Regions from separate parts of the Chryseobacterium sp. PvR013 genome, predicted to be linked through region 2. Evidence: riboswitches for the same ligand, from Rfam matches in the RefSeq annotation. Region 2 holds a riboswitch; each other region holds the start of a gene.
What was found. Region 2 has a riboswitch for cobalamin ahead of JOE44_RS23030 (TonB-dependent receptor). Riboswitches for the same ligand answer to the same signal wherever they lie in the genome.
Positions count from the first base shown of each region.

Region 1 (11,140 bases), 2.5 Mb from region 2:
TATTGAAGCGGTACTCATCAGTATCACTGGAGGAATCCTTGGAGTACTTTTAGGGATATTATCTTCAGAACTGGTCACTTTTTTCCTCTCATGGCCAACTTTTATTACAGAATCTTCAATTATAGTTTCCTTCATTGTCTGTGCGGTGACCGGTGTATTTTTCGGATATTATCCTGCGTTGAAAGCATCAAAACTTGATCCTATTGAAGCATTGAGATATGAATAGTTTTTGTACATTTGATTTGTGAGATTCGGGTTGCGAGGTTTCGGGATCTGGGGTTGAGAAGCCTTTATCAATCTCACTGAACAACCAAAAACACCTCACACAATATGTCTGCAAGCATTTCTTCAAAAACATTTGATTTTTTAAAAAAATTAACTGAAAACAATAACCGCGAATGGTTTACTGAAAACAAAAACCTGTACACAGAATCTCAGCAAAATGTGATTTCATTTTTAGATGAACTGATTAAAGAGATGTCCGGTTTTGATGAAGAACTTGCAAAAATAGACAGTAAAAAAGCCCTGTTCAGAATTTACAGAGACACCCGTTTTTCAAAAGACAAATCTCCTTATAAAACCAATTTCGGAGCTTCTCTGGGAATGGGAAAAGGCAATCAGAAAGGAGGCTATTATCTTCACATGGAACCCGGGAAATCCTTTTTAGCAGGAGGAATTTACATGCCCGAATCTTCTGTTCTGAAAGAAGTGCGTAAAGAGATTTCGTTATACGGAGATGATTTTCTTAAAATTCTCAACCATAAAGATTTTAAAAAACATTTTCCTGAGCTTGATCAGGACGATAAGCTGAAGAAAATTCCTCAAGGTTTTGAAAAGGAGGATCCTATGGGAGAATATCTTAAGCTTAAAAATTTCATTGTGGTATATTCATTGAAAGATGAGGAAATACTGGACAAAAATGCAGTGAAAAATATGAGCAAAGTTTTCAAACTCATGAAACCTTTAAATGACTTCCTGAATACTCCTTTTCTTTAATGCACAGGATCAATTTCCCCCACAGATAACATAGATTTTCACAGATGATCTATAATATTCTTTGTGCTCTGCATCTTTATTGGATGTTTTAACATGGCGTTCAGACTATAGAGATGTCTATATGACAAATTTAAAATAATTAAAAATCAACCGGTTACAAAAACAGAAACGAAGGATATTTGTTGAAAATCAGCGCATTATAATTAACATTTTTTTAAGAAAAGTTTTACATTTTTACGTATCTTTGCTGTTCGCCAAAAAGCTTACAATGTCTTTATACCAAAAAATTGCAGAGAAACTACAATACATAAGCCCGAATTTTTACAAAAAAAGATATTTTAAAACTTTAAATAATCTTAATAAAAATAATTTTTCGGAACGTAATGTAGAACCGGAACTGGTATGGATTAAACAATACCTTTCTAAAAATGCTGTAATTCTGGATATTGGTGCGAATGTAGGAACTTTCCTTTATCAGCTGGAAAATACATTGAACCACGATCATATTTATGGTTTTGAACCTAATAAAAAGCTTTACCGACGATTGAAAAGGCTGTTTCCGGCAATGCACATCTTTCCTCTGGCTCTTTCTGATGAAAACAGAATAGCAGAATTCAAAGTACCGATTATTAACGGAAAAACAATTGCTTCCCGCGGTACATTAAACACTTCTTACAAAGAAAAAGGAGAAGAGAAAAGTTACACAGAGAAAGTAAAAGTGATAAAACTGGATGAATGGGCTGCACTGGAACACTTCAACAGATTAGACTTTATCAAAATAGACGTTGAGGGAAACGAAATAAAAACCCTTGTCGGGGCGAGAGAAACCATCAGACAATTTAAGCCAACTTTAATGGTCGAAATGGAACAAAGACACCACCAAACCCCTATATGGAATGAGATTTCTGAAGTGATGAGCTGGGGATATGATCCCAAATATCTGAACAGAAACAGCTTTACCCTGGAAAATCTTACAGAAGATATCATTACACAAAATACAAACGACGAAAAAAATAAAACTCAGTACATCAACAATATTATTTTTATACCTAAAAACAATTAAAACGACTTTATGAGTGTAGTAGCGAGACAAGGCTTCAAATATTCCATTATCGGTTATATTGGTTTTTTGCTGGGCACCGTTTCCGCAATATTCATATTTCCGAATGATTTTGAATTTTACGGAAAGCTGCGCTACATTCTTCCGACGGCTGAGATGCTGGTTCCCTTTGTTGTATTGGGTATTTCCTATTCGAATGTAAAGTTTTTTCACACCGTGGAAAAGGATGGTAAAAAACAGAATATGCTGTCATTGTCACTGCTGACGGTTTTTATCAACTTTCTTATTTTCACCGTTGTATTTTTCATACTTCCTTATTTTTATCCAAAGTTCAGGCATTCTGAGGCATGGAAGATCAAAGAAATGATTCTTCCACTGATTTTAATTCTTTCATTTTGTGCCATTTTCAATAAATATACATCCAATTATAAAAGAATTGTGGTTTCCAATATTTTCGATAATCTGTTTCCGAAAATAGCCAATCTGGGAGCATTTTGTCTCTTTTTCTTTGCTTTATCGCAGAATATTACAGCTGCTACATCACAGACCATTGCATATGCTTTCTTTTTTGGAATCTTCTTTTTAATGCTTTTGGGGTATATCTATTACACGAACAAACTGGAAAAGATTCAGCTGGATTTCAATACAGATTACTTCAAAAAAAATAACTTCTGGAAAGATTTTTTCAATTACAGTTTCTTTGGATTTCTGGGAACTTTTGGAAATTATCTGGCGATCAACAGCTTTATGATTGGAGAATTTATGGGAATGGAAGAAGTAGGAATTTATTCTGTTCTGTATGCTTTGATCTCATTGATTTCTATTCCACAACTTGGATTATTTAATATTTCGGCACCTATCATCAACAAAACGCTGGCAGACGGAGATATGGTAGAGCTGGACAGATTCCACAAAAAAACATCTTTAACCCTGTATTTCCTTGGAGCCGTTTTATTCTCCTGTATCATGGTAGGATTCCCTTACCTGACGCAATTCATGCCAAAGAACGGAATCATGCTGAGAGAATATGAGCCTGTAGTCTGGATCTGGGGTTCTGCAGTATTGATAGACCTTGCAACAGGATTTAACGGGAATATTATTTCGCTTTCAAAATATTACAGATTCAATATTCTGGTCATGCTTTTACTGGCCGGACTTACTATCGGACTTAACTATTACTTCATTAAGAATACAGATCTTAAATTGATTGGAATTGCTTTATCTACAGCGATTTCCCTTACCATTTACAATGTTGTAAAAATCATTTTCAATTATATTGTATTTAAAGTTTCTCCTTTAAGTATTGAAATGATTTTTGTCTCTATTATCTGCACGCTGGCCATTACAGTAGCTATTGTCCTTCCGAACTTCGACAGTAATCTGCTGAATCTCGTTTACAAACCAGCTGTTGTCCTGATACTCATTTATGTAGGAAATTATTTCACAAAAATATTCCCGATTGAAGACTATCTGAATATGAGGTTTATTAAGAGTGTATTTAAGATTAAATAGGGCATTTTAAGGCAAAGAAGATCAGATTAGCCCCTGTAAGAATTGTTCCATTTTCTGTTGAACTTCTTTCTTGCTATAGGTTGTATAAAAATCAAACGGAGTGTCTGAAAGTGTCTTTAACTGCTCAAGAATATTTTCTTTTTCAGGAATAATAAAGTCAGTTTTTGAAGGGTAATTTTTTGGGAAAACAGCCAGTTTTCCATACGCTATGGCATCACCCAGGTTTCCCGTCATTTTAGTCTGCCCATAAGCTTCTTTCATGCTGAAAAACTCTGTATCCTGCTGAATCGGGCACCACAAAACATCTGCTTTCTGCATCCATTTCTCAAAGTCTTCAGAAGAAACTCTTTCAGAAAAATAGGTAATATCAATATTTTCAGGGCATTTTTTAGACAGATTTTCAAGTTGTTTTAATTCATGTCCGCTGGCTTTTCCCAGGAATATAAATTTACAAGATTGATCTGTATGCAGATTCTGAATTGTTTCAAAAATATAAGCATAATCTCTTCTTTTCTGTGAAACGCCACCAGGAATTACCACGACAAGATTTTCATTTTTTTTCTTGTCAAAATCTCTGGTATAGAACAGAGGTAAAAGCTGATATCTCTCTGAAATCAAAGCATCATCCAGTACGAAAAGAGATCTTGATGCCTGATAAACTTTGGTTTTGTAGAATAGTCCTTCCTTCAGCCATAATTTCAGTCTGAAAATAACATCTCCTTTGAAAACACTTTTCATCAGATCCAGCTTTGAAGCTTTTATAAAATTAAGATTATGAGCAATGACTGCCGTGTTGTACTTTCTGGTTATGGCTAAAAATGTATTGAAATAGCGATGAACTGTACCTATTACCACCAGATCATATCCCTTCCCTTTCAGCTGATCAAGAATCATAGAACTGTCTGATAAAAACACCGCTTCATCATTATGACTGATCTGATCTTTGATTCTTTTTGAAAAATAATAGTCTACCGCAAAATCCTGAGCCCCTTTCATAATATTCATGAAAGCCTGAGCAATTTCTGCGTGCGTGTCTATTTCTATGTAAGCTATTTTTTTCACAGGTTGGTGAGAGTTATATCTTAGGTTTTGGCTAAAGCCAATGGAATCTTTATTTTTTTGTTAAACGAGTTAAAAACCGTTTCTATTGATGAGCATTTACAACGTATAAAAAATCATCTTCTACATCTTCAGCCATTTCTTTTTCAACATTTTCCAACGTTGATCATTAACCGCTTTTTGTTCTTCTTTAGTAATTTTAAGCTCCAGCTTCTTTGATCTGCAACTCTCATAAGATTTGATAATATCGAAGAAAAATGAAGCAGATTTGCTTTTCATGGCTTCTTTGGAAGAGGCAATATAAGCCAGAAACCTGTTCAGTCCCAGGAAATAAAAATACCTTCCATAATAATCTGCCGGACGTATGGTGTAATCAGCTCCTTTTACTTTAATCAGTTTCACATGAAGCTCCGGAAGCACCACTTCTTTCCATCCCAGATTATCAAGTAATATGGAATCAATATTATCCCAGCCCAACGTTTCCCTTAAACCACCGATCTGAACAAAACATTCTTTTCGGTAAGCTTTCATAGGACCTCTTACGTGATGTTTATTGGAATTCCCTTCGTACACCCAGTTTCCGTCTTTTTCAATATACAGAAGTCCTCCTACCAGCCCATATTCAGGGTTCTTGGCGAAAGCAGTTTCTACTGCTGTCAGATAATTTTCCGGAAGGATGATATCGGCATCAAATTTACAGATGATATCAAACTCAGCCATAGATTGGGTCTGAAGTCCGTTTTTAAAAGCATGAACCACTTTAGATCCCGGCTGATGTTCAGATTTCTGAAGGTTAACGGTTTCAAAACGGGAATCAGTTTCGGTATATTTCCGGATGATTTCAGGTGTTTTGTCTGTAGAACCATCGTTTACCACCACTACTTTAAAATCTTTACAGCTTTGCTGTTGTAAAGAATCAAGAGTACACGGGAGGTTGTCTTCTTCGTTATGGGCAGGAATTATAATTAAAAACCTCACGGAATTATAAATGATTAATGATGAGTGATCAATGATAAGAAGCTTTTTAGGATATCCGTTATCATTGATCATTCATCGTTGATAGGATTTATTTGTTATGCGGTTTCAGCATGTTTTTCGGATCAAGGATTTCATCCAGTTTTTCCTGAGAAAGAATTCCTTTTTCAAGAACAAGGTTGTAAACGCTTTTTCCGGTTTCCAGTGCTTCTTTTGCAATCTGTGTAGACTGTTTGTACCCGATATAAGGGTTCAATGCTGTTACAATACCGATGCTGTGTTTCACCATATTCAGGCAAATTTCTTTATTGGCAGTAATTCCTACTACACACTTGTCACGAAGGGTATCTAAGGCATTGCAAAGGAAGTTGATATTTTCCATGATGGCATGAGAAAGTACCGGTTCCATTACATTCAGCTGTAATTGTCCTGCTTCTGCAGCGAAAGTTACGGTAAGATCATTTCCGAATACTTTGAAACAAACCTGGTTTACCACTTCCGGAATCACCGGATTTACTTTACCTGGCATGATAGAAGATCCAGGCTGCATTGGTGGAAGATTGATTTCAAAAAGACCTGCTCTTGGACCTGATGAAAGTAATCTTAAATCGTTGCATATTTTTGATAATTTCACGGCAAGACGTTTTGTTGCTGAAGAGTAGATAACATAAGATCCTGTATCAGGAGTAGCTTCTACTAAATCCGGAGCTGAAACAATCGGGAATCCTGTAATCTGAGCTAAGTTTTTAGCACAAAGAGTGGCATATCCTACCGGAGCGTTTAATCCTGTTCCGATAGCCGTTGCTCCCATATTCACTTCTACAAAAAGGTTTGCATTGTTATTGAGCTTGGAAATATCCTCTTCCAAAGTAGCAGCATAGGCTTCAAACTCCTGTCCCAAAGTCATTGGAACGGCATCTTGAAGCTGCGTACGTCCCATTTTGATAACATCATGAAACTCCTGTCCCTTGGCGCGGAAAGCGGTAATAATCCTTTCTAGTTTTTCTACCAGTCCGATATTCATCTGAAGCAATCCCATTTTGATTGCTGTAGGGTAAGCATCATTGGTAGACTGAGAAAGATTGATATGATCATTAGGTGAACAGAATTCGTATTCTCCTTTATTTTTTCCTAATTTTTCCAATACGATATTGGCAATCACTTCATTGGCATTCATGTTGATGGAAGTTCCTGCTCCACCCTGAATCATATCTACCGGAAACTGCTCATGATATTTCCCTTCTACAATTTCATCACATGCTTCTGCTATTTTAAAATACAGGTTTTCGTCTAGAAGCCCTAGTTCATAATTGGTTTTAGCAGCTGCTTTTTTTACAAACGCCAATCCTTTTATGAAATCCGGATAAGAAGACAAAAGCTGTCCTGAAATTTTAAAATTGTTGATAGCTCTTTGTGTCTGAACCCCATAATAAGCATCTAAAGGCACATTCAGTTCGCCTAATAAATCACTTTCTTTTCTGAAATTTTCCATTACAGATATTTTACTGTTTTTGATCGTTTAAAGATAGCAAAAACGCATCTAACCGATGCGCTTTAATTTGAATTATTTTACGGGATATTTTTGATTTAAAGCTTGCAGTGTTGCCCATGTTTCCGCATCCATGATTCCGTCATAATTTTGTGGACGGAAGTGGTACTGGAATGCTTCAATGGTTTTCTTAGTCGCATCATCCCAGGTTCCGTTAGGCTCCAATCCGTATCCAAATTTCTGCAATGAAGTCTGAATAAGGAAAATAAAGCTGGATTCATTATATCTTGCCGTGATGTCTGCCTGTGCTGCCTCAAGATAAGTTTGCTTGGCTGCTTCATCATACCACATCCCAATCTGGTATTCGTCATATAACTTTTTCCATGGGAACATAGGTCCCGGATCCTGTTTTCTTGTAGGAGCAATATCTGAATGAGCAAGTACATAATTAGGCTGAATCTGATATCTCGTTACAATATCTTTAACCAGTGCTGCCACTTTTCTTATCTGTTCATCACTAAAAGGAGCAAAAGTTCTTTTTCCTGTAGCATCTGTAGTATAGCCGGCATTTACAATTTCAATCCCAATAGAAGTATCATTAAGATTTTTGTCATTTCTCCATGAACTTACTCCTGCATGGTATGCTCTTTTGTTTTCATCTACCAACTGATAGATTTCATTATCTCCTGTATTATTTACGAGATAATGAGCGCTCACCGCCTGCTGGGTAAGAACGGTAATAGATTTATCATCCGGAATTGCGGTATAATGTAATATCAGATAACGTTGCCTGAAATTTTGAGCAACCGCAGGAAAATAAGTCTTTACCACTTTATAGCCACCTGGTTTTGCAGATACAATAGAACCATAACTTATCGTATTATCATTTTTTGTTGGGTCTGCTATATTAGTAGTAAAAAAATCTACTCCATGATCAGAAACTACTTTTGGTTTTGGAGCCACCGGAGGGGTTACCTTAACCGTTGGTTTCGCCTGTGTTATTGGGGTTTTCGGTTTGTATGTATTTTTTTTTACATTTTGTTGAGAAGTACAAGAAAAAACGAATGTGCTTAATCCGATGATATATAATGTCTTACGCATCAGTTTGGTTTTTGAATGATTTATTACTTCAAAAATACACAAAATTTTCTTGAATTTTATTTGGTAAATAAAGAAATCTGTTCTATATTTGCACTCGCAATAACGGAACAACGATCATTAAAAAATAAACAAAAAGGAGGGTTGCCAGAGTGGTTAATGGAGCAGTTTGCTAAACTGTCGACGCGAAAGTGTCGCAAGGGTTCGAATCCCTTACCCTCCGCTGTTTTTTATATATTCGGGGCGTAGCGTAGTCCGGTCATCGCGCCTGGTTTGGGACCAGGAGGTCGCAGGTTCGAATCCTGCCGCCCCGACTGTTTTAGTAGTTTTCTCAAAACTACTCAATGGGTGCGTAGCTCAGCTGGATAGAGCATCTGCCTTCTAAGCAGACGGTCAAAGGTTCGAATCCTTTCGCGCTCACTTAAAGACTTACTGGAAACAGTGAGTCTTTTTTTGTGTTTACTCTTAATCAAAAATCTTTTTATAGCTCACAAAATAGAGCATCCCGATTTTTAATCGGGACGGCAAAGGTTCGAATCCTTTCGCGCTCACAAAAAAACCTCACAATTTTTATTGTGAGGTTTTTTGTTTATTGGAGCTATCATAAAATTTATAATTCGAAATATTGCCCCAACCATTCATCAAAATGTTCTTTATGCTTATCCTGAGCAGCTTTAATCAATAAGTCAGGTTCTTCAATCTGGCTTAGCCCATAATCTCCTTTCATCCAGGCTAAATATTCACTTAATCCTTCACTCTCTTCATAATCATCTTCCTCTTTATAAAAATAAGCTTCATCAAGCCCTACTGAAATTTCATTGTCAAAAGTGAGCAGATGCAAAAACTGCAGTATATTTTCAGCCACAATGTGAACACCGCCTTCATCCCCAAAAACTACCACAGGCATTTTATTTAAAGGCTGCTCTACTCCGTTATTCCAAATGGCATAGAAGGAACCGGAACCATTCGCCTGTGCAAAAGGCAGTAAATTATTCAGAAAATTTTCGTCCTCACTCCAGCTTTTCAATCCGGATTTATCATCAATTAAAACACCAAAACCTTGTGAATAATTTTCATACGAGGAAATAGTATTCTGAAAGTAGATCAGTTTTTCCAGTTCTACCGGAATTTCCTGCAGATTCAAGTTTTGTTTAAATTTTGTAATTTCTACCATGGTCAATTATATTCGGTTAATAAGATTTGTAAAATAAAAATAGAACAGCAAATTTATTAACTATCTTTAATTTTATGGTCATGTTTTATATTAATTTAACAACACAAACAAGCTGTTCTACTCCCAAAACACAGATTACAACTAAAACATTTTCAATACATTAAATTAAAAAAACTATTGATTACATAAAATATCTTTTTCGTTATTATAAAATACTTATATTTACCACCAAGGAGTTCTTAAAACCTTCTTTATCAACCGAAACTGGTTACACTTAGCTGTGTATTAAAAGGGAATCGTGTGTAAATCACGAACTGTCGCGCAACTGTAAGTAACATACAAAAAGTTTTTATCAATTGATATCCACTGTATATTTTTTATATGGGAAGGATGATAAAAACAGTTACAAGTCAGGAGACCTGCCTATTTCGTATTGACGATGCTTTCGCGATTTGAAGCTTACAGTCAGGTATGATGCGATATGGATATAGTACGATAATTTTTTTATCAAACTGTGTTATTTTTTGAGATGAATATGAGCGTACGTTGTGTACTTCTCATGATTCTGTAGCTCATTCGTATCCCCTTTCCGTAATTTTTCTTTCTTAATAAAGCACCGCGAAGTTTACAGAGAACTTTTTATAGGATTTTAATCAATGTAAAAAGGGATAAGGTGTACCAAAGCAATTTTAATTATTCGTGGAGTTCCAACAGGTTTATTTTACAAACCTGTACAATCAGAGGTTCTCAAAATTCCCGACATCTGCACAATGGGAAGATTCCCCAACTCCTTTCCTACTTTTTACTTTTTACTCAAAAGCGATGTCTTTACAGCTCTTCCGCTTCTTTAATGACAAACAAATTTCAACTCAACAATAAATATTATAATGATCAAAAATGAAAATTGGAAGTCGCCCGGCTTAAAATTCCGGGAGGCTATGGAAAAAGAAAATCCCCTTCAGATTGTTGGAGCCATCAATGCAAACCATGCATTATTGGCACAGCAGGCTGGTTTTAATGCCATCTATCTTTCAGGAGGAGGTGTTGCTGCAGGGTCTTTAGGAATTCCTGATTTAGGAATTACAACTCTGGATGATATACTCATAGATGTTCAGCGTATTACTAATATTTGTGATTTACCACTTTTGGTAGATATTGATACAGGATTTGGACCTTCCGCTTTTAATGTTGCCCGAACGATAAAATCATTAATCAAAGCCGGAGCTGCTGCCATTCACATTGAAGATCAGGTGGGAGCAAAACGTTGCGGACACCGCCCCGGAAAAGAAATCGTAAGCAAAGAGGAAATGGTGGACCGGCTTAAAGCCGCAGCAGATGCCCGTACCGATGAAAATTTTGTGATCGGAGCCAGAACAGATGCTTTTGCCAGTGAAGGACTGGAAAAAACGCTAGAAAGAGCCATCGCTTATAAAGAAGCCGGTGCAGATTTCATTTTTGCTGAAGCAGTTCCTGATTTAAGCTTTTATCAAAAATTTGTTGATGCTACTGGGATTCTTGTACTAGCCAATATCACGGAATTTGGAATGATCAAAATGTACACTGTAGAAGAACTGAAAAATGCAGGTGTAGGACTCGTCCTCTACCCTCTTTCTGCCTTCAGAGCTGCCAATAAAGCTGCACAGAATGTATACCAACATATCCGTAAAGACGGAACACAAGCCAATGTGCTAGATACAATGCAGACAAGAGAAGAACTCTATCAAAGTATTGGCTACCACGATTATGAACAAAAATTAGATAACCTTTTTAAACAAAA
Region 1 is NZ_JAFIBT010000001.1:2,541,390-2,552,529, forward strand. It holds gene JOE44_RS11445 (ABC transporter permease) at 1-226, shown strand, start outside; gene JOE44_RS11450 (DUF2461 domain-containing protein) at 331-996, shown strand; gene JOE44_RS11455 (FkbM family methyltransferase) at 1,265-2,059, shown strand; gene JOE44_RS11460 (oligosaccharide flippase family protein) at 2,069-3,568, shown strand; gene JOE44_RS11465 (glycosyltransferase) at 3,590-4,630, opposite strand; gene JOE44_RS11470 (glycosyltransferase family 2 protein) at 4,751-5,677, opposite strand; gene aspA (aspartate ammonia-lyase) at 5,694-7,094, opposite strand; gene JOE44_RS11480 (N-acetylmuramoyl-L-alanine amidase) at 7,167-8,192, opposite strand; tRNA gene JOE44_RS11485 (tRNA-Ser) at 8,328-8,412, shown strand; tRNA gene JOE44_RS11490 (tRNA-Pro) at 8,429-8,503, shown strand; tRNA gene JOE44_RS11495 (tRNA-Arg) at 8,536-8,609, shown strand; gene JOE44_RS11500 (hypothetical protein) at 8,800-9,363, opposite strand; cobalamin riboswitch at 9,612-9,805, shown strand; gene prpB (methylisocitrate lyase) at 10,251-11,140, shown strand, end outside.
Region 1: it holds a riboswitch for cobalamin, as region 2 does, so the genes downstream of both, prpB (methylisocitrate lyase) here and JOE44_RS23030 (TonB-dependent receptor) in region 2, are expected to answer to the same signal.

Region 2 (11,140 bases):
AAAGTAGGAAAAGGAGAATATACGGTTTTCCTATCTGCTGACCACGGTGGAGCACATTCTGTAGGATTTCTTAAAGAACATAAAATCACTACAGGTTTCTTCGGGGAAGATGCTGAAAAGAATCTGAACCAAAAACTGAAAGATAAATTCGGAGCAGATAAATTGGTCAATGCCATTGATAACTACCAGGTTTATTTCAACAGAAAAGTATTGGCAGATAGCAAGCTTGAGTTGGATGACGTTAGAAACTTTGCTGTAAAAGAAATTGAGAAAGATCCTACTGTTTTATATGCTGTTTCTGTAGATAGAGTTCAGGAAGCGAGTATTCCGGAGCCAATTAAACAGAGAATTATCAATGGGATCAACAGACAGAGAAGCGGGGATATCCAGTTAATTTCTCACGATTCTATGCTTCCTCCATATTCTAAAACAGGAACTACACACAGTGTATGGAATTCTTATGACTCACATATTCCATTGATCTTTATGGGATGGGGCGTGAAACAAGGAGAAAGCAATAAAGAATATCACATGACAGATATTGCTCCTACTGTATCTTCTCTATTGAAAATTCAGTTCCCAAGTGGAAATGTAGGAAACCCGATCACTGAGGTTATTGGTAGATAAATTGAAAATTACAGATCATAAAAAAACATTCCTATCCGGAATGTTTTTTTATTTTCAGAGCTTATGATGTTCTTATCATTTGCTGTATCTCTTTCTGAAACTTTTTATTCTGTTTTCTGATTTTTATAATAAAGTATAAAAGGATAACGATAAAAATGCACCCCAGCAGAACAGATATAATTTTAATGTAGCGATAATAAGATTTCAGATCTTTACTTTTCAATGCAGTTTCCTTATTATGATTGTCAATCACCTGATTAATGGACTTCAGTTCATTCTGCTTTCTTTTGAAACGCATTTCCAGATATTTTTTATTATACTGCTGATAGAGATTTTGCTGTCCCATAGCAAGATAATTATCAGCCAATTCTTTGTAAAGTCCTTCATTCAGAATAATATCTCCGGTATTTTTACAAAGGCTTTCAGCTTTTAGTAAAAGGCTTATGGCAGATTGATTTTCATGCTTTTGTTTATGGATTTCAGCAATTCCTTTCAGGGCAAAGGCTTCCAGACTTTTAGCATAATTCTTTCGGGCGAAGGCGATAGATTGTAAAAAAGCTTCCTGTGCTTTGTCAATTTGATTGAGATTAAGATAGCAATATCCAATATTGTAATACACCACACTCATATTGGAATAAGTAGTTTTCTTCACGGGAACCTTTTCATAATTTTGTATAGAAATCAGAAATTTTTCCAATGCAATTTCTGAATTGGACTGGCTTTTATAAATCATTCCTCTTATGGCGTAGCTTGCAGCCGTCTCACTATATCTTTCTGGATTTTTGGCCGGAATTTTTGCAATATACTGATCGGCTTCATTCAATGTTTCAAGACTTTTGCTGAAAAGTTCCATTTGCTGATACTGTATAGCCACTGAGATCAGTACTCCTGACTGGCTTTTGGGATCATTGGTTTTCTGGGAAAGTTCCTTTGCTTTTAAAATATATTTTAACGATTCTTCAAAGTTCCTTTTAGCAATATTGGCTGTGGAAAGAAGCATATAAAGATTAATAGAGGTCTTTACATCATGAGATTTCTTTAATAATTGTTCCCCAATTCTAATGGTATTATCAGGGTTGTCATAAATTTCAAGTTTAGCCTTTTTTATTAAGACACTGTCTGGTGTCTTTTGTGCTTTCGTAAAAATATAAAAAGCTATCAGCAGCAGTGATAGTATTTTTAAAAATAGTCTCATACGGCTTTAGTTTTACTGATTTCCTGAATATAGGCATTGGGAGACATTCCGGTGACGGATTTGAAAACAGTTGTGAAGGCACTGTGGGATGAAAATCCTGAATACTCTGCAAGGTAGCTCACTTTATAGTTAAGAAAAGCTGTATCACTTCTTAATAACTGTACAATGTGATTGATCCTTAGTTTGTTAATGTATCCGTTGAAGTTTTTTTCTTTATTATTGATAACTTCGGATAAGTACTTTGTATTGATTTCCATTTGTGAAGAAAGCATAGACAGTGACATATTTTTATTCAGATAGCGGTCAGATTTTTCAAATTCTTCAAGCTTTTGGAGGATTTCATCTTCTTTTTTCCTGGAGATTTTGGTAGATCCGGAATCTTTTGCTGCTGCAGGAGTTTTGCTTATTAAAATAGGTTGAGGTTTCTGGCTGATCTGTTTTTCAAAGAAATCAAATTGCTTTTTTAAATCTTTATTTTTGCTTGTAACGAGTAAAAAATAGGTAAAAAGGGCTATAACAATCAAAGATAAAATGATAATCAAAAACAGGGAAGACCTGAGTGATATCTGTTTTTGAAATTCAATGTTTTTATTCTGGTTGGTCTCAACGAGTTTCACAAGATACCGTATTCCTTCTTTCGAACTTACATCTGTTTTTGTTTTTAAGTCAGTATAAAGTTTATTGTATTGATGGTATTTTGCATCATTATGAATAGCGTAGTAAGTACGGGCTAGTGATTCGTAAATTTTAATTTTTAAATTGTTGAAAGGAAGGTTTTCAATCAATGCAAGCCCGGTTTCCAGCTTTTCAATAGCTGTTGTATAATCCTGTTTCAGGAAATAATACTGGGATAAGTTCTCATAAGCCAGCCCTAGCAGAAAAGGCTTGTTTTTCTGATGTTCAAGATCTGAAATGACACTTTCTATAAGGGATTTATATTCAGGGAGTTTATTTTGCTTCAGTAGGTATGAAGACTGGAAAATCCTGTTTTCGATTTTTAAAATTTTCTTCTCTTCATTATGACCACTGAGGTATTGATTGCTTTTATCAAGGTTTTTCAATGCTGTTGGATAATCCCTGTTGATTCCGCAGTTCAAAGCCTGAAGCTGATACAGTTTTGCGGTAGTGACTTTTAAAGTCGGATCATTACTTTTAAGGAGCTTCTGATCAGATAAAAGATGAGAAATAATTCTTTTTGACTGGTTGTACAACCCCAGATTCTGATACTGATCCGCAAGATTATAATCACTGAAGACCTGCCTATCATAGGAAAGATCATTTGCCTGACCATTATCTTCTTTTTGAGCAAAAATATTCACAGACTGTACATAATCGCCCTTCATGGCAAAAGCTTGTGAAATAATATTTTGCAGCACAATTTTGTGTTCCGTATTCTGATCACTAACCAGAATTCCCTGGGTATAACTGATGCATTCGTCAGAATTCTGATAGAGCTTGAGAAATGCCTTATCGGCTAAAATAGTAAAGTCCGGACCGGACTGTCCATTGATACAATAAGAGCTGTAAATAAAAATAAACAGGAATATTTTTCTGCTGTTTTGAAATAATTTTTGTTCTGGTAATTTGTTTTTTGTGTTTTTTTGAATAGTTCTGGTAAAATCCATATTCAAAATGTTGTTTTGTATCTGTTTGTTTATGAGTGTTTTAAAAATTAAATTCTTTTGAAATTCACGAATTATGAAAGCCTATTTCTTTGGATAGGCTAAATATTGTATTAATATTGTTTCCACCAATTCGAAACGCTAAATATAATAAAATATGAAAAATTTTTACAGAATGTCAATGAAAATATTGATGGCTTGTATTTTCCTTAAATTTTGTTTTGCAGAGGCGCAGCTTACTGTAATAGGTTTAGGAAATTATAATGTAGGTGCAGTTTCTGATAATGGAATGGTAAGTATGCATACCAGCGCAGGAGGAATATATAAATGGAATGCAGCAGGAGGACTTGTACAGATAGGTTCTATTTCAAACGGATATCCGGCTGCAGGAAGAACTATTGTTTCGAATGACGGAACTAAAATATCATCTTCCATTACCAATACTGCAACAGGATTTAATGAAATATCAACGTATGATGTTGCTGCTGCCACTTGGGTAAACCGGGGCGGACTTGTTCCTACCGGATGGGACGGAAGTGTAAGCTCTACCTGGGGAATGACTACCAACGGAAATACAATTGTAGGGCTGGGGTTTCTTACTGCCGCGAATGCCCACGCTGTGAAATGGGATGAAGTGAACGGAATGGTAGATCTTGGAAGTATTGTTTCCGGACGCAGTTCAAGAGCAAATGCAATTAATGCAGCAGGAACAGTGATTGTAGGATGGCAGGATGAATCAAACGGTACGAGAAGCGGTGCAAAATGGCAGGATGGAGTAGAAAGTTTTATTACTGATAATAACGGGAATAATGTAGGGGAAGCAGGAGGGATTTCTGCAGACGGAAATACCATCATAGGATCGGCAAATCCTAATCCCTATGTTTGGAATACTGTAAGCGGGCTCACGTATATCACCCATCCTAATGCTTCTTTCAGTTTCAAAGGGGGTGCAACAGGAATTTCTGCTGATGGGAAAAAAGTTATCGGATATTACAGAGCATTTGGTGCTCCTCCCATGTCCGGAGAAGGTTTTATCTGGACTTCTGCTACCGGAAGGATTAATCTGAATGATTATGCAGCATCTTTAGGAATTGCAACGAATGGAGTAACAATGGGACTTCCTCTGGCTATTTCACAGGACGGAAAGAAAATTGCCGGTTCAGGAACAAATGCTTCAGGTCAGATGATCGCTTTTTATCTGGATACTTCTGAATTTTTATCCATCAATGATGCTGTAAAAGAAAAAAACAGCATAGGTATTTATCCTAATCCAGTTGCTGATATTCTATATTTTAAAGGAACAGGAAAAATAGAGAACGCAGAAATTTATAATATGGTTGGACAAAGGGTGAAATCATTCAATGCTGTAGAAGGACAGATTGATGTTTCATCCTTGTCAAAAGGAGATTATATTTTACAATACTCTGAGAAAAGAGGTAAAAAAGAGACTTATAAACTGATTAAAAAGTAACATATATAAATAGTAAAGTAGTGGGATGAATGGCTGTTTTCAATATTGAAAGCAGCTGTTCTTTTTTTGTTTCACCTCATAAGAAGACCGGCTTTTTAAGCATACGTATGGTTTTGGGCGGATACATATAAAAAACTATCTTTGCAAAAATTTTGGTTTCCAGTATTTTGGAATGAAAAGGGAATCGGGTGTAACTCCCGGACTGTCCCCGCAACTGTAAATCGCAACAAAAGTTTCTGCAAAAAACCACTGTATAAAAACGGGAAGGAGCAGAATGCGAAAGTCAGGAGACCTGCCGGAATTATAATTAAAAAAACATATTGCTTTCGGAGGAAAAGTAAAAAAGTATGGATATAAAAAGATCTTTAGTACTGCTTTTTTCATCGTATGGTTGCTTTCTTTTTGGACAAGAGAAAACCATCGATACTATTTATGTTTTCGACAACCAGATGAACAGGGTTAAACTTTTTCATCCTGTAAAAATAATTTCGGCGGAAGATGCCGAGAAAAACTCCAGTAATCTTTCGGAGCTTCTGAGATTTCAGTCGCAGGTTTTTATTAAAGAAAATGGTCGTGGTGCTGTTTCTTCACCTTCATTCAGAGGAACTACCGCTCAGCAGACAGCATTTGTATGGAATGGGATTAATATCAATTCCAGTTTTCTGGGACAGGGAGATATCAATAATATTGCTTTGTTCGGCTATGATCAGATCGGTATAAAAGCCGGTGGCGGAAGTGTGGTGTATGGAAGTGGTGCTATCGGAGGAAGTATTCACCTGAATAATACCCTTGATTTTAACAAAGGTTTCCATGGTTCTTTATTTTCAGAGGTTGCTTCTTTTAATACCTATAATAATTTTGTAAAAGGTTCTTACAGTAATGAAAGGTTCAGTTTTAAAGCTTCCGGAAATTATTCTGTAAGTGAAAATGATTATAAGGTAAGCGATCTGAACTATATTAACAGAAACGGAAATTATTACAATACTACGTTCAATGCAGGAGCTTCCTACAAGATAACGAATGATCATAAAATTTCATGGCAGAGCCAGTTTTTTGATTCTTCACAGCATTATCCTGTGTATGAAGAAACAGGAACAAAGACAAAATATAAGACTCAAAGTGTAAGAAGTCTTCTTTCGTGGGACTGGAACAAAACAAATTTCAGCAACTCCTTTAAAGCAGCCTATACGGAAGAAAACTTTCAGTATTTCGGTTCACTAAATCAACCTAAATCCAGTGGTGGAACCGGGAAAAATTATATCTTCAAAAATGATTTCAATTATTTCCTGAATTCAAAATGGAATTTTAATCTTATCGGAGAATTTCAGATCAATAAAGGAGAAGGGTACGCGAGTGGAATATCTGATGTAAGCAGAAATATCGGCTCAATTTCAGGATTGTTGAGGTATTTTGCTACGAAAGACCTGCGTTTTGAAGGTGGATTTAAGAAAGATTTTGTGGAAGATGTGAAGTCTCCTTTTATGTATTCATTCTCCGGAAAATGGAGTGCCTTGAAATGGTATGATGTGAGTCTTAACGTATCAAAGAATTTCAGATATCCGTCATTTAATGATATTTATTATGAACCGGGAGGAAATAAAGATCTGAGACCCGAAACTTCTACTCAGTTTGATATGACAAATGAGTTCAAAATGGGAGATTTCAAACTTACTTTGTCTCCTTATTATATGAATGTGACGGATCTTATTGTATGGCTTCCCACTGCTTTAGGCTACTGGCAGGCATCCAATATCAATAAATTTGAATCTTACGGGCTGGAATCCCAGTTGTCTTTCAGTAAACAGTTTGGGAATCATAAATTCAGAGCAAATGCAGGATACTATTATGCAAAATCTATTGATAAAGAAACGAAGATGCAGAGACCTTACGTTCCCATGCACAGAGGGACGGCGAATATAGATTATGAATATGGCTTCTTTAAATTTTTCGCACAGGGACTGCTGAATGGTATTACCTACACGACAAGTGATGAAAAAAGATCAGATGCCATAGATCCTTATTTTCTTTTAAATATGGGTGTTTCTGCAACCTTAGCCAAAAAATATACTTTAGGGTTTAAAGTGAATAATCTAACCAATACATACTATAAAACCGTTGCTTTCTATCCTTTACCGAAAAGAAACTATAGTGTGTATGCAGCAATAAATTTTTAACAAATAAAATTGAATAAATTATGAAAATAACTAAACTTTTAACTGTACTCTTTGCAGTGGTATTATTGTTTAATATCTCTTCATGTACAAATGGTTCTGACGAAATTGAAATCTCTCCGATCACTTATCAGAACGGATATTTTATCTCTAATGAAGGGAATTTTAACAGCCAGGGAGCTAAAGTAACATTCCTGACAAGAGATTTAAGCCTGAAGCAGGATGATGTGTACGGTTATAACAATAAAGAAATCCTTGGTGATGTTCTTCAAACGATTGGTCTTAACGGAAATAAGGCTTATCTTGTGATCAATAACTCAAACAAAATTGTTGTTGTAGACCGTTATACGTTCAAGAAGTTAGCAGTAATTACTGATCAGCTTGATAATCCAAGAGGAATTACTTTTGCGAATGACTTTATCTACGTTTCCAATACCAATTTCACAGCCAATACGAAAAGTGTAACGAAATATAAAGCTTCTGACTATTCATTTGTAAGTAAAATCAGTATGACTGACGTTTCTGATAAAACAGTAGAAGCAGGAGGAAATGTTTTTGTACAAAATGCTTCATCAGGATTTGGAAATAAGATTACTTATATCAATACTTCCAATGACAATAAAACTGAAATTACCGTTCCGAATGGTCAGATTGGAAATACAGTGTCTTATAAATCCAATGTTTACACAATTTCTTCAACAGCTACAGATTCTTACATCTATAAAATTTCAAGTACAGGAACTCTTACACCAGTAATTACACTAACAGGAATTCCTAGTGCAACCAACCTTCAGATTGATAACGATAAATTATACTTCAGCTCTTCGAATAAAGTGTATACAACAAGTTTAGCGACTCCTGTAATTCCTACAACTCCATTGTTAACAGCTGCAGATGGAGGTCCTTATTTTACGCTTTACGGATTTAATGTAATAGATGGAAGAATTTTTGCATCAGATGTTAAACAGTTTACTCAGGACAGTGAAATGGTAGTGTATTCAGCAACTACGGGTAGCAAACTGGGATCTCTTAAAACAGGAGGTCTGGGTGCTAACGGAACTTACCTGAATCCATAATACCTTACAGTATATAAAAATATAATTTTTTATTTTTTCATCATTTGTGTTTTTTTCCGGCCGGTTTCTTCGAAACCGGCCGGCTTTGTTTTCATCAGTGCACATAAAAAATCCGGCGGAATGTTCCATTCCGCCGGATTTTTTATGCTTTTTATAAATTTACTTTATAATGTTAATCCCAGTTTCCCAGCCTCAGCAATAACAAACTTTGTGGCTTCTTCTTTTTCATTAGGAATTTCACCCTCCAGGATAGCTTCTTTGACTTTCTCTTTTAAGATACCAATTTCACGGCCTGGCTTAAGGTTAAACATTTCCATAATCTCTTCACCGGTAATAGGCGGCTGAAAATTTCTTACCTGATCCTTTTCTTCCACTTCTTTGATCTTTACCGCTACATATTCAAAGTTTCTTTTGAATTTCTCCTGTTTTTTAGAATTTTTCGTGGTAATATCTGCTTTACAAAGGGTAAAAAGATCTTCAAGATTTTCACCTGCATCAAATAAAAGTCTTCTCAATGCAGAATCTGAAGCGTCATCAGTAATCAGTGCTATAGGTCTTGATGAAAGTTTTACCATTTTCTGAACATATTTCATATCGCTTCCCAATGGTAATTTCAATCTCTGGAAAAGTGTTTTTACCATTTTTGAGCCCAAAAATTCATGTCCGTGAAAGGTCCATCCCGTTCCTTCTACAAACTTTTTTGTTGGAGCTTTTCCAATATCATGGAGCAGAGCAGACCAACGAAGCCACAGATTGTCCGTATTCACAGAAATATTATCCACAACTTCCAGCGTGTGATAAAAGTTATCCTTGTGGGTTTGTCCTTCCACTTCTTCCACGCCTTTTAGTTCAATCAGTTCAGGAATAATCAGTTTCATAAGACCTGTTTGTTCCATCAGTCTCAGTCCGATAGATGGTTTTTCAGAAAGCATGATTTTGTTGAACTCTACCATGATCCTTTCCATAGAAACAATTTTGATTCTTTCCGCTTCCTGTTGGATCGCTTGCAGAGAGTTCTCCTCGATTTTAAAATTTAAAGTTGAAGCAAAACGTACTGCTCTCATCATTCTCAATGGATCATCAGAATAAGTCTGAGCCGGTTCTAAAGGAGTTCTTAAGATTTCTTTTTCAAGATCTTCCACCCCGTTAAACGGATCGATCAGTTCTCCAAAGTTCTCTTTATTTAAAGAAATAGCCATCGCATTGATGGTAAAATCTCTTCTTTTCTGGTCATCTTCCAGACTTCCGCCTTCCACCTCAGGTTTACGGCTGTTTTCTGTATAGCTTTCTTTTCTGGCTCCTACGAATTCAAGCTCAAGTTCTTTATACTTGATCATCGCTGTTCCATATGTTTTGAATACGGAAACTTTTAATTTAGGATCTATATCCTGAGCTACATTTTGGGCAAGCTCAATACCACTTTGCTCTGTTACAAAGTCGATATCTGTAGAAGCTTTTCTGTTCATCAGAAGGTCACGCACATAACCGCCCACAATGTATACGGACTGGTTATTCCTTTCTGCTGCTTCAGAAATGATTTTAAATAGTTTTAAATTCTTATTTTGATTAAGATTAATTTTCATCGTTAATAATAGTGACAATTTCTACGTATGCTACCATTAATCATAATGAGCATACATTTTACTAATTTTTCCGTCTTCATTAAAAAACATGACTTCAACAGCATGTTTATCCATAATCGACTTATAAAATAATGCTACTGAATCTACTCCCGCAGTGGAATGTATCAGATCAAAACGGAGATCAGGAAATTTTTCCAATGCCTTTTTCCAGTATTCACGGACGGCTTCTTTTCCTTTTAAAGAACTTTCCTTACCATCGGCAGCCATTGCAATCATGGGAGTTGTAATCTCAATATCATCCGAATAATGGGAGAGAATATCCTCTAAATCATGAGAGTTCCAAGTATTAACCCACATTTGAGCAAATTCCTGATGATTCATAGCAAATAATTTATGAGTTGAGTTTGCAAAGATAGAATTAAAAAAAAGAAATCCTGCCGATATGAACTGACAAGACTCTAAAAAAATTAAATATAAAGGTTCAGGATTTTTATTCCCGAAGAACTTTTATCCTGTTGTCATTCCATATTTTGATAACGGAAGAACCTGAATATTTTGAAACTTTTTCTCTGTCTTCTTCCACCGCATAATCCACAAGGCTGATCATCTCTTCAGAAATATCAGAGAATTTCAACGGACTTTTCTCACCACTGAAGTTGGCGGAGGTAGATACCAAAGGTCTGTTCAGTTTTGTGATCAGTTTTTTGCAGAAATCATTTTTTACCAATCGGATTCCTATACTTCCATCCTCTGCAAGAAGTTCTTTCGGAAGACCTCTGGGATTTTCATAAACAATAGTTACCGGTTTTTCGCTAAGATCAATAATTTCCCACGCCATTTCAGGAACATCCACCAGATCCTGAAGTCTTTTCTCAGACTCAACAAGGATGATCATGGATTTATTTTTTTCACGCTTTTTAATGTCAAAAATCTTATTGACAGCTTCTATATTGGTAGCATCACAACCAATTCCCCAAATCGTATCTGTAGGATAAAGGATTGTTCCGCCGGATTTTAATATTTCGATAATATGTTCCATAATAGTATATGAGTTCAAAGAAAGGATAAAGGTAGAGAATCTGTGAATTTTAGGCAAACGATCACTAAGTAAATGGTAAATTTTTAAAGATTATAACCCGTGAAAGAATGAATTGAAATAAGTTGTACGTTTAATGGGTTCAACATATTCAGGGCATAGTATTTTTTTGAAATCCCTTTTGGTTAAGTGTTGAGAAAGCAATACAGGGAAATTCGATCTTGATCCTTCCTTAATTAAAGTATAAAGAATAGCATTGTTTTTAAAAAACACAATAGTGGTCTGTTCATGTTCTTTTCCTGGACTATAATTGTCACTTGGCTCGTTAAGAAAAATCAGATTGCCGGAAATCTTTGAAA
Region 2 is NZ_JAFIBT010000001.1:5,055,347-5,066,486, forward strand. It holds gene pafA (alkaline phosphatase PafA) at 1-627, shown strand, start outside; gene JOE44_RS23015 (tetratricopeptide repeat protein) at 689-1,822, opposite strand; gene JOE44_RS23020 (AraC family transcriptional regulator) at 1,819-3,447, opposite strand; gene JOE44_RS23025 (T9SS type A sorting domain-containing protein) at 3,602-4,915, shown strand; cobalamin riboswitch at 5,052-5,230, shown strand; gene JOE44_RS23030 (TonB-dependent receptor) at 5,263-7,089, shown strand; gene JOE44_RS23035 (DUF5074 domain-containing protein) at 7,110-8,162, shown strand; gene JOE44_RS23040 (HD domain-containing protein) at 8,327-9,745, opposite strand; gene JOE44_RS23045 (nuclear transport factor 2 family protein) at 9,782-10,126, opposite strand; gene JOE44_RS23050 (L-threonylcarbamoyladenylate synthase) at 10,236-10,784, opposite strand; gene JOE44_RS23055 (hypothetical protein) at 10,875-11,140, opposite strand, start outside.

Region 3 (11,140 bases), 2.8 Mb from region 2:
ATCACTTATCAATGATCCTTTCTTCTGTGGACGGAGAGTTTGCTCCTGAGGAGGGAATGCTTGTACAGCAGTACCTGGCAGATGAATTCCCGTTCAGAATGAATCTTGACAATGAGCTTGAGACCCTTGCTCTTTTACAGCCTGAAGAATGGAAAGATCATTTTGAATTCCATGCAAGATGTTTCCACGAAGATTCTACAGAAGAAGAACGTATAAAGTTTGTTCAGTTTGCAAAATCACTTATTAAAGCAGATAATAAAGTAACTGAAGAAGAGCATACTTTCTATGTTTTACTAAAGAACCTTTGGGGATTATAAACGCGAAAAAAGTAAATAAATCAATATAATAAATCTTATGAGAAGAAAAATAGTTGCAGGAAACTGGAAAATGAACAAAAATGTAATTGATGCACAACAATTGATGATTCAGTTACTAAGCTATAAAAACAATAATGCTACGAACTGTGAGGTTTGGATTGCACCACCAGCATTATATTTAATGATGGCAAAAGACATCTTTGAAAAGGATGAGATCGGAGTATTTTCTCAGGATATGAGTGAGCATGAAAGTGGAGCTTACACGGGAGAAATTTCTGCAGATATGCTGGAATCTATCGATGCTACCGGTTCATTAATCGGACACTCTGAAAGAAGACAGTATCACGGAGAAACAGATTCTCACTGTAACAGAAAAATCAAATTAGCTCTTGATAAAGGCCTTATTCCTGTTTACTGTAATGGAGAAACTCTTGAACAGAGAAAAGCAGGACAGCACTTTGATGTGGTAAAGAATCAGACTGAAGTGGCTCTTTTCACACTTTCTGCTGAAGAGATCAAAAAAGTAGTGATTGCTTATGAACCAGTTTGGGCTATCGGAACAGGAGAAACGGCAACACCTGAGCAGGCTCAGGAAATCCATGCACATATCAGAAGCATCATTGCTGCCAAATATGGACAGGAAGTTGCTGATGAAATTTCAATCCTTTATGGAGGATCTGTGAAGCCAGACAATGCAAAAGAAATCTTCTCTCAGCCGGATATTGACGGAGGTCTTATTGGAGGAGCTGCTTTGAAATTAGAGGATTTCTCTAAGATTATTGAAGGTTTTAACTAATATCAAAAAAAACAGGTCCCGGATTAAGTCTGCTCCTATTGATACATAAAAACGGCGGCATCTTCGATGCCGCCGTTTTCCGTTAAAAAAATCTAATTATTGAATATCGACTACATACATCGTTCCTTTATCTACCTTCCCTGTTTTAGGAAGAATCTTAGCTTTCGGATTTCCGTTTCCATCATCCACTACTCCAAAATCATCATCATTGAAAACAGCAAGTTTATTATTTCCCAAATAAACGATCCCTTCAAACTTATCATGCTCATACCCCAGTTTTGCAACAAGATCAACAGCCAATGTTTTGGTCACAGCTTTTATTCCGGCAGTGGTAATTTCATCCCATGAGCACTGTTCCAAAGCTTTTCCATTCACTTTCATACCGTCCATAGCAGTAATATCTGTTCCGTTTACATCCGTTGCATTGCTCAGATTGATTCTGTATACTTTTTTAATTCCTCCCTGGGAACCAAAATTTCCGTCTCTTTCGATCACTAAAAATTCGTTGTTACTTAACGCCGTAATATCACAAACCGAATCCGAAGCACCTCCATCCTGTTTATATAAAAACTGCTTGGTCTGCCCTGTAATAATATCAAATGTGACAATTCTCGTTAAAGTAGTATTGGTTGCCAATGCCTTGCTTGGTACCAGCATCATCGACTGTATGGTTCCTACCAGCGTTCTTCCGTCCGGAGTAATACACAATCCTTCCATCCCTCTGTTGGCCCTTCTTTTGGCTAAAACGGCAGGTAGTTTTCTGGATCCGGTATTTACACCTATCGGGCTTATTCTTTCCATTTCTACTCCCTCTGCACTGTAATGCACAATATGCGGTCCGTATTCATCGGAAACCCAGAATGTACCGTCGGCTGCTGCTACAATACTTTCACTGTCAAGACCGTACTGATCAGTACCTAAAACATTTCCGGAAGCATCATAAGCAATTTCTCCTGTACTTCCCATTCCTACAGGATTTGGAAGACCTGTAATAGGTTGTCCTGATGGATTTTTAAGCTTAATATATTTGATAACCTCTACATTCCCGTCAGCATTAATTTTAAAATGCATAATCGTTGGCGTAAAGTTAGGTGCTAAGAACTTTTTTCCATTCTGGAAGTCGGTATTTGGACCTCTGTCTGTAATGACATAAAATTCACCTTTTCTTGTAGGGTGAGCTGCAGCTCCGGAACCAAATCCGCCGTTGATAACATCCACTCCGTTAATCGTAGCCAGTTTTGTAAATGGAAACTCCTGAGGAAGTTTGGAATAATTAATATCCTGATTCATTATTGTTGTGTCATCATCACTTTTACATGAGGCCAATACTGCCAGTACTCCAACAGACCATAGTAATTTTTTCATATGCTATTTTATGGCTGCGAATGTATAAACTGATTGTAAACTGATCTTGAATATAATGATAATTGTATTTTAACATTAGAATCTACAAAATGAATTGAATATAAACAGAAAAATTCAGGATTTAAAAATAAAACAATAACAATACAATCAAATCATTAAACAATATGAAAATCAATTTTTTAAGGATATCTGAAAAAAAATAATTCACAAAACAGACTCATCAATTTATATGATATATTTGCAGCGTTTTAAGGCTGAACAATGTTCATTAATAGGGAATCAGGTGAGAATACTATTCAAATCCTGAGCTGTACCCGCAACTGTAAACTGTTTAAACTTATAGCATAATAATCCACTGGAGGGAAATCCGGGAAGGAAGCTGTAAGATGTGAGCCAGGAGACCTGCCTTAGAATACTGACTTCAGAGAAAGAATTGTTTCTCCCCGTGAAGATAAGTTTCGGGAATAAAACTTTAAATTAATATCATGAGGAAAATTTATCTTTTTTTCTTACTGCTTTGTATGCAGCTTTTGTCGGCCCAATTTACAGAAAACGACATTAAATTTTGGGTAGGAACCGGTTCTAAAAAGGCCTATTTCATTGCAGATTTTAATGACAGCAGTACTCCCAATTCTTATGCATGGGGATACCGTTTTGATGGCAATGATTTATTGATGGAAGATCTTATCAATGCAATTGTGGCAGCAGAACCCCAAATGAACGTTGATATTCCCACAGGATATCTTTCTATTCTTAATTATAACCATCATACATCCACCATTGATGACAGCTGGATAACATGGTCCGGATCCAGTACATCCGGCATGACATGGAACAACGGTGTAGGCTATACTCCTTTAGTGGACGGAAAATGGTATGGAGTTTCATATGGCCTTGATCATTATGACATCCCTCCTTCTCCTCCTGTTCCGGCTTATAGTTCTTCATGGTTTACTCCCTCTCAGGTTACTCATTGGGTGGGAACCGGAAATAATAAAAGCCTCATAGTTATTGATTTTGGGACAGACAATGCCAATGGAAATGCCAATTCTTTTGTGTTTGGAATTAAATATAACGGAAGTATAACTGCAGAGCAGGCTCTACAGCTGGTTCAGACTCAGATTTCCTATTTTAATTTTACATCAGCGAACAATCAGATTTCTAACTTATCATTAAATTCATTTACCGGGAATACTTCCGGATCGGACAGCTGGAAATTGTATAAAGGAAAAGATTTATCAAGCTGGCAAATGAAAGCAAATCTATCTCAGGTTCAGCTGAGCAATAACGATTGGTTAGGATTAAGCTTCGGACAAAGAAGACCATTTACTCCAACTGAAGCACAACTGACTTTAGGTATTTCTTCCGTTACAAAGAAAAAATTCGGCATTTATCCAAATCCGGCCAGTGATTTTATTCAGATTGAAACTGATGAGAAACTGAAAGAAGTGAATATTTATTCTGCTACAGGACAGAAAGTAATAACTTCTCAGGAGTTGAAGATTCCTATCCGATCTTTATCCTCAGGAGTTTATTTTGTTGAGATTAAAACCAATAGTGGTTCTGTGATCCATAAGATTGTTAAAAAATAAAGAAAAGTGCCTAATTGTTGTTGTTTAATGAATGCGTGTAGAAAACCACCCCGTCAAAAATTCTTTGAATTTTTGCCACCCCTCCAAAGGATGGGAATTTTTACGTCTTTAATTGAAATATCGTCTGGATTGTAATTATTTCTGAAGTATTTCTTCATGAATAATTGCGGCTGGATTCCTACGGAATGACAAACTTTATGTATAAACCATCATTTCAATTGTGTCGTTCCGCAGGAATCCACACAGTAAATACAGCTTAAATCCATAATTAATCCTACAAAAAAAACCGCACCAGATGGTGCGGTTTCTTATGATTTTACAATCAATTATTTTTTCTCTGTAGATCTTTGTAGAACCTCATCTACCATTCCGTAACCTTTTGCTTCTTCGGAAGTCATCCAATAATCTCTGTCAGAAGATTTCTCTACCCACTCATACGTTTGTCCTGAGTGATGACCGATGATTTCATAAAGCTCCTGTTTCAATTTCAACATCTCTCTTAAGTTGATCTCCATATCAGAAGCAACTCCCTGAGCACCTCCTGAAGGCTGGTGGATCATTACTCTTGAATGCTTAAGCGCAGAACGCTTTCCTTTTTCTCCGGCAACCAATAATACAGCTCCCATTGAAGCAGCCATCCCTGTACAGATTGTTGCTACATCCGGCTTAATGATCTGCATGGTGTCATAAATACCTAAACCTGCATATACGCTACCACCAGGAGAGTTGATGTAGATTTGAATATCTTTTGAAGGGTCTGCACTTTCTAAGAATAAAAGCTGTGCTGTAACGATGTTTGCTACCTGATCATCAATCCCTGTTCCCAGGAAGATAATTCTGTCCATCATCAAACGAGAGAAAACGTCCATTTGAGCAACGTTTAATCTTCTTTCTTCCATGATGTACGGAGTAAGATTCGTTGGGCCATACATTCCCATATACTGATCGGTAACCAAACCGTTGTTTCCTAAATGTTTTACAGAGAAATCTCTGAATTCTTTTTTAATGTCCATATTTCTATTATGTATTATTTTTAACTATTCTCGAAGTTTAAATTACAATATTTATTCCTAAAATTTTATAGGACTTTTTGTCACAGAATATCAAAAAAACTGACTTAAAAACTATCTTCTTCTATCTCCATAGATTCCTTTGATAGGCGAATATTCGATGATATTACTCAATCGCATTGAAGCTTGTTTCAATAAGGTGATTTTCTTGATAAGTTCATAGTACTTTACTTCATCAGTATCCCTGTACACATCCAGCTCCTTATCTGTTTCGGTGATTAAATAATCAATATATCTGTATTTATGCAATAAAACATCTCCCTTGATCTGATCTGCCACTTTATCCCCGTAATTAGGAGGATAAATATTTCGGGAAGCCCAGTTTTCAAGCTCATCCAACGGAATTAAAGCATCTACAACCTTCGTGGTAATCTCTTCATCCATAAAAGATACAAAAAAGTTGCCACTTCTCAACTCATCTTTTTGAATTCCTTCTCTCACCTGAGTGATAATGATTTCATTGCCTTTAACTAAAAATGCATACTGCTCTTCTTCAAAATGATGAAGGATTTCTTCAATTACTGTAATCTGATATTCTTCACCTTGTTCATTTCTACGTTTCAGAATAATATCCCCAAATGCCAGCATGTGTTCTACAAGCTTATTCTCCATGAACAATACATCATACAGAAAAGGATCTTCTTTTTCCTGATTCAAAGGAACAATCTCCATCTTTGGAGCGGCTGCTTTCTCCTTCTGCTGTTGCTGTACATGATGCGTCTGATTCTGCGTAATCTGCTTCTGAACATCCAGTTCATTGAAAAGACTCTGTTCGGAAAGTCCGAACTTGTTGGAAACCTCTTTAAGGTACACCTCTCTTTTCAGGGCATTCTGTACAAAAGAAACAGATTTTACAATATCTCTGATGGCTTCAGCCTTTTTGATAGGATCATTTCCGATATCCTTTAAAAGAATTTCCGCTTTAAAATCGATGAAATCCATCGCTTCATTTTCGATATACTTTTCAACGTATTCCTGCGGATGTTTTCTGGCAAAAGAATCCGGGTCATCTCCATCAGGGAAAAGTAACACACGGATATTCATTCCTTCAGTTAAAAGCATATCAATACTTCGGAAACTGGCTTTGATACCGGCATTATCACCATCAAAAAGAATGGTTACGTTTTCCGTAAGCCTCTTAATCAGTTTGATCTGCTCTGTTGTCAAAGACGTTCCTGAACTTGCCACCACATTTTCAATTCCGGACATGTGAAGTGAAATCACATCCATATATCCTTCCACCAAAAGACAGCCATTCTTTCTTGAAATAGCCTGTTTACTCTGGTTTAATCCATAAAGGACATTGGATTTATGATAGATCTCCGTTTCCGGCGAGTTGAGGTATTTTGCAGTCTTTACATTATTCTTAAGAATCCTTGCTCCAAAACCTAAAACCCTTCCTGAAAAACTATGTATCGGGAAAATAACCCTTTCCCTGAAACGGTCTATCCCTGCAGGTGTATTTTCAGGAAAAATAGAAAGTCCGGATTTTTCAAGAATTTCTTTGGTATATCCTTTTTCCAGTGCATACGCTGTGAAAGCATTCTTTTTCTCAGGAGAATATCCCAGCTGGAATTTTTTGATAATATCGTCCTTAAGCTCTCTTTCTTTAAAATAAGAAAGACCTATACTTCTCCCTTCATGATCATCCCAAAGAATTTCCTGAAAATAAGTATTGGCTACTTCATGAATCTTATACAACAGATCTTTTTCGGTCTGTGCATGTTTTGCTTCTTCAGAAATTTCACGCTGATCTTCCTCAATTTCAATTCCGTACTTCTTGGCAGCGTGGCGAAGTGCTTCAGGATAGGTAAAGTTCTCAATTTCCATAAGGAAAGAGATGGCCGTTCCTCCTTTTCCTGTTGAGAAATCTTTCCAGATCTGCTTACTTGGTGACACCACAAAACTTGGAGACTTTTCTTCATGAAACGGACTGAGTCCTTTAAAGTTAGACCCTGCTCTTTTCAACTGCACATATTCACCCACAATCTCTTCAACGCGGATTGTGGAGAATATCTTATCAATGGTCTGTTTGGAAATCATGCTGTAAAATTAAGTATTTTATGGAGAAGTTGGAAGGGTTCTAGGAAGAGAGTCGGAGGGTTTGAGAGTTTGGGAGTTTTGGGAGTCGTGTTGTGTTTGGTTTGAGAGTGTTCGAGATAAGAATTTCAACATTCGATTTGCCAAGTTTTGGGGTTTGAGAGTACGTATTGAGCTTCCAGCATCCAGCTTCTGGCTTCCAGCTTGCAACCTCTCATTTCCAGATATACGAATTCGGTTTCAGATTTGTGATGTAGGTTTCGAGTTGATGGTTTTAACATTTGAAGTAAGAGTTTCAAGATTCTATTTACCGAGTTTTGGGGTTTGAGAGTACCTATTGAGCTTCCAGCATCCAGCTTCTGGCTTCCAGCTTGCAACCTCTCATTTCCAGATATACGAATTCGGTTTCAGATTTGTGATGTAGGTTTCGAGTTGATGGTTTTAGCATTTGAAGTAAGAGTTTCAAGATTCTATTTACCGAGCTTTGTGGGTTTGAGAGTACGTATTGAGCTTCCAGCCTCCAGCTTCTGGCTTCCAGCTTGCAACCTCTCATTTCCAGATATACGAATTCGGTTTCAGATTTGTGATGTAGGTGTCGAGTTGATAGTTTTAGCATTTGAAGTAAGAGTTTCAAGATTCTATTTACCGAGCTTTGTGGGTTTGAGAGTACGAATTGAGCTTCCAGCATCCAGCTTCTGGCTTCCAGCTTATAATTTCTAATTTCTAGCTTCTAACCTCTCATTAAAGACTCATAAATCATTATTTTTGCAAAATAAATTTGGTAATATATGCAATTCACTATAGATAAAATTGAAGACTGGCAGGAAGTTGTTGACAGCATCGTTCCTCAATTAAAACATAATATTCTTTTATTAAAGGGAAATCTGGGAGCAGGCAAAACCACTTTCACACAATTTCTGCTTAAAAACATGGGCAGCAAAGATGAGGTAAACTCTCCTACCTACTCTATTGTGAATGAATACAATACGGAAAAAGGAAAAGTATACCATTTTGATCTTTACCGCTTGAAAAACATTGAAGAAGTGTATGATATCGGAATTGAAGAATACCTGGACAATTCTTTTTTATGCATCATCGAATGGCCGGAAGTGTATGAAGAGGAGCTTTACGGCCTTAACTACCACGCAATGAGTATTGTGAATACGGGTGAAAAAAGAGAAATTTCATTCGATTAAATATTATGTATCTTTGTTCATTAATTGAGTGTAAAAAACAATCTGTAAGACATAATTTAATTTAAGGATGAGTACAAATATTTTTACTCCTTTCACAGAAGAAGAATTAATGCCGAAAGAGGAAAAATTGGAGGTTATAAAAAAGGGAAAACAGTTCAGTATTGGTATTCCTAAAGAGACCTGTCTCAACGAAAGGAGAACCTGCATCACTCCTGACGCCGTACAGGTGTTGGTAGAGCACGGCCATGAGATCATTATAGAAGCCGGGGCCGGAGAAGGTTCATTTTTTACAGATTTACAGTATTCCGAATCTGGGGCGAAGATCACCAATGATCCTAAAGAAGCTTTCGGACAGGATCTTATCCTGAAGGTGAATCCACCTACAGAAGATGAGATTGAGTACATGAAACCGAATACTTATCTGGTTTCTGCACTTCAGATCAATCTCCGAGACAAGGATTATTTCTTAAAACTTGCAGAGAAAAAAATAAATGCCATCGCTTTTGAATTTATCGTTGATGAATATAAGCAGCTGGCATTGGTAAGATTAGTAGGCGAAATTGCAGGAACTGTTTCTATCTTATATGCTTCGGAATTATTGGCCTTATCAAACGGATTAATGCTTGGAGGAATTACAGGAGTAAGACCTGCTGAAGTAGTAATCCTGGGAGCTGGTATTGTAGGGGAATTTGCTACAAAAGCAGCCATTGGTTTAGGAGCCAGCGTAAAGGTTTTTGACAACTCTTTATCCAAACTGAGAAGGCTTCATACAATTGTTGACAGCCGTGTTCCTACTTCCATTATAGATCCTAAAGAACTCAGCAAAAGCTTGAGACGTGCTGATGTAGTGATTGGAGCATTACCAAGATTAAATATGACTCCTATCGTTACCGAAGATATGGTCATGAAAATGAAAAAAGGCAGTGTCATTATTGACATCACCATAGATAATGGTAAAGTGATTGAGACTTCTGAACTTACTACCATGGAAGATCCTTATATTATCAAACATGGTGTCATCCACTGCGGACTTCCCAACCTTACCTCAAGAATGCCGAGAACCACTACTAAAGCTATCTCGAATTTCTTCCTTTCCTATATTTTAAATTATGACGAAGAGGGCGGCTTTGAAAATATGCTGATCCGCAAAAACGAAATGAAGCAGAGCTTATATATGTACAAAGGAAGACATACCAAGAAAATCATCTGCGACCGTTTCGGACTTACGTACCACGATATCAATCTTTTAATTTTCTAATGAAAAAACTGAAATTTTATGCAATAGGCTTCGTTCCGGGGCTTTTACTCGTATTTTTTATTTTAAACAAAAAGGGCGCAAGCTGCAGCGGATATTTACCAAACAGCCGTGTTATTGCTGAAAGTCTTTCCAAGGAATTCAAATATTCTGAAGAGGCTAAAAATGCAATGACTGCCTATAAGATTGATGAGAAATTTATAAAAGATAGCATCATTACCAACGGAAAAGTAGATTTTGACCGCAGCCATGCACAGAAAAAACCTTGCCCAAGCTATCTTATTACCTATCCTGAAAAAAATCCGTCTTACGAGATCACTTTTGAAAAGTGTGAAGAAACTGTAACGGTAAACGGTCTTAAGAAACTTAAATAGTTTTCAGCAACTACAAGCTATGGAAGGCAATTACTACATGATTCATGATTACCTGATATTCTTCGGAGTTTTTGCCATTTTCCTTTTTCTGACCACCAGTATTTATCTCTTCAGCCAGAATCAGAAACTGAAACAGAGAAATACCAAGCTATCGGAAACCAACAAACTTATTGAACAGCGTCTGAATGAAGTACGTTTGGAACATATCGGTACAAAGCTGAATCCGCATTTGTTTAAAAACATTCTCAATTCCGTACAGTCTCATGCCTATCAGACCTATATGTCACTGGATAAGCTGGCCAATGTACTGGATTATATTTTATATGAAAGCAACAATAAGTACGTTAGCCCGAAAGAAGAGCTCAATTTTGCTTTAAGCCTTATTGAGATTAATAAAATCAAGATCAATCCCCTTTTTGACTTCAGGATCAAATCAAGGATTAATAAATCTGATGCTTTGTATGAGGAAAAAGTATTTGCTCCGCTGATTTCTGTGGATCTTATTGAAAATGCCTTTAAACATACAGATTTCCTGGCTCAGGATTCTTTTATTTCCATTTATATGGAGCTTGAAAATGGTATTTTCACCATGAAAGTAAGCAATAAAGCTTCGTTAAAAAATATTCTGGAAAAGGAAAAAAGCGGTTTTGGAAGCCAGTCTTTTGACCAAAGGCTTAAAATGATCTACAGCACGTACTACCAGCTGGAAAGAAGTACAAAAAACGGAGTCTTCACTGCAGAATTAAAAATCAATTTAGGAGAATTCTATGATAAAATGCGTTATTCTGGATGATGAATTATTGGCCATCAGCTATTTAAAACTTCTATGCGAGCAAATCGACAATGTAGAAGTGGTAAAAGCGTTCAATGATCCTAAAATCTTTCTGAATGAAATAGATAACCTTGATTGTAATCTTTGTATTCTGGATATCGAAATGCCGGGAATGACAGGACTTCAGGTAGCTGAGATTATTTCAGGTTCAAAAAAGATCATCTTTACAACCGCTTATAAAGAATATGCAGCCGAAGCTTTCGATCTGAATGTGGTGGATTATGTAAGAAAACCGATCAAAAAAGAAAGACTGATCCAGGCCTTCGAAAAAGCTAAAGAACTAGTGGAAAATGCACCTAAAAA
Region 3 is NZ_JAFIBT010000001.1:2,237,092-2,248,231, forward strand. It holds gene JOE44_RS10035 (TerB family tellurite resistance protein) at 1-317, shown strand, start outside; gene tpiA (triose-phosphate isomerase) at 355-1,113, shown strand; gene JOE44_RS10045 (esterase-like activity of phytase family protein) at 1,210-2,478, opposite strand; cobalamin riboswitch at 2,713-2,903, shown strand; gene JOE44_RS10050 (T9SS type A sorting domain-containing protein) at 2,964-4,070, shown strand; gene clpP (ATP-dependent Clp endopeptidase proteolytic subunit ClpP) at 4,397-5,083, opposite strand; gene dnaG (DNA primase) at 5,195-7,183, opposite strand; gene JOE44_RS10065 (hypothetical protein) at 7,515-7,796, opposite strand; gene tsaE (tRNA (adenosine(37)-N6)-threonylcarbamoyltransferase complex ATPase subunit type 1 TsaE) at 7,969-8,376, shown strand; gene JOE44_RS10075 (alanine dehydrogenase) at 8,444-9,634, shown strand; gene JOE44_RS10080 (DUF4258 domain-containing protein) at 9,634-10,005, shown strand; gene JOE44_RS10085 (histidine kinase) at 10,025-10,798, shown strand; gene JOE44_RS10090 (response regulator transcription factor) at 10,773-11,140, shown strand, end outside.
Region 3: it holds a riboswitch for cobalamin, as region 2 does, so the genes downstream of both, JOE44_RS10050 (T9SS type A sorting domain-containing protein) here and JOE44_RS23030 (TonB-dependent receptor) in region 2, are expected to answer to the same signal.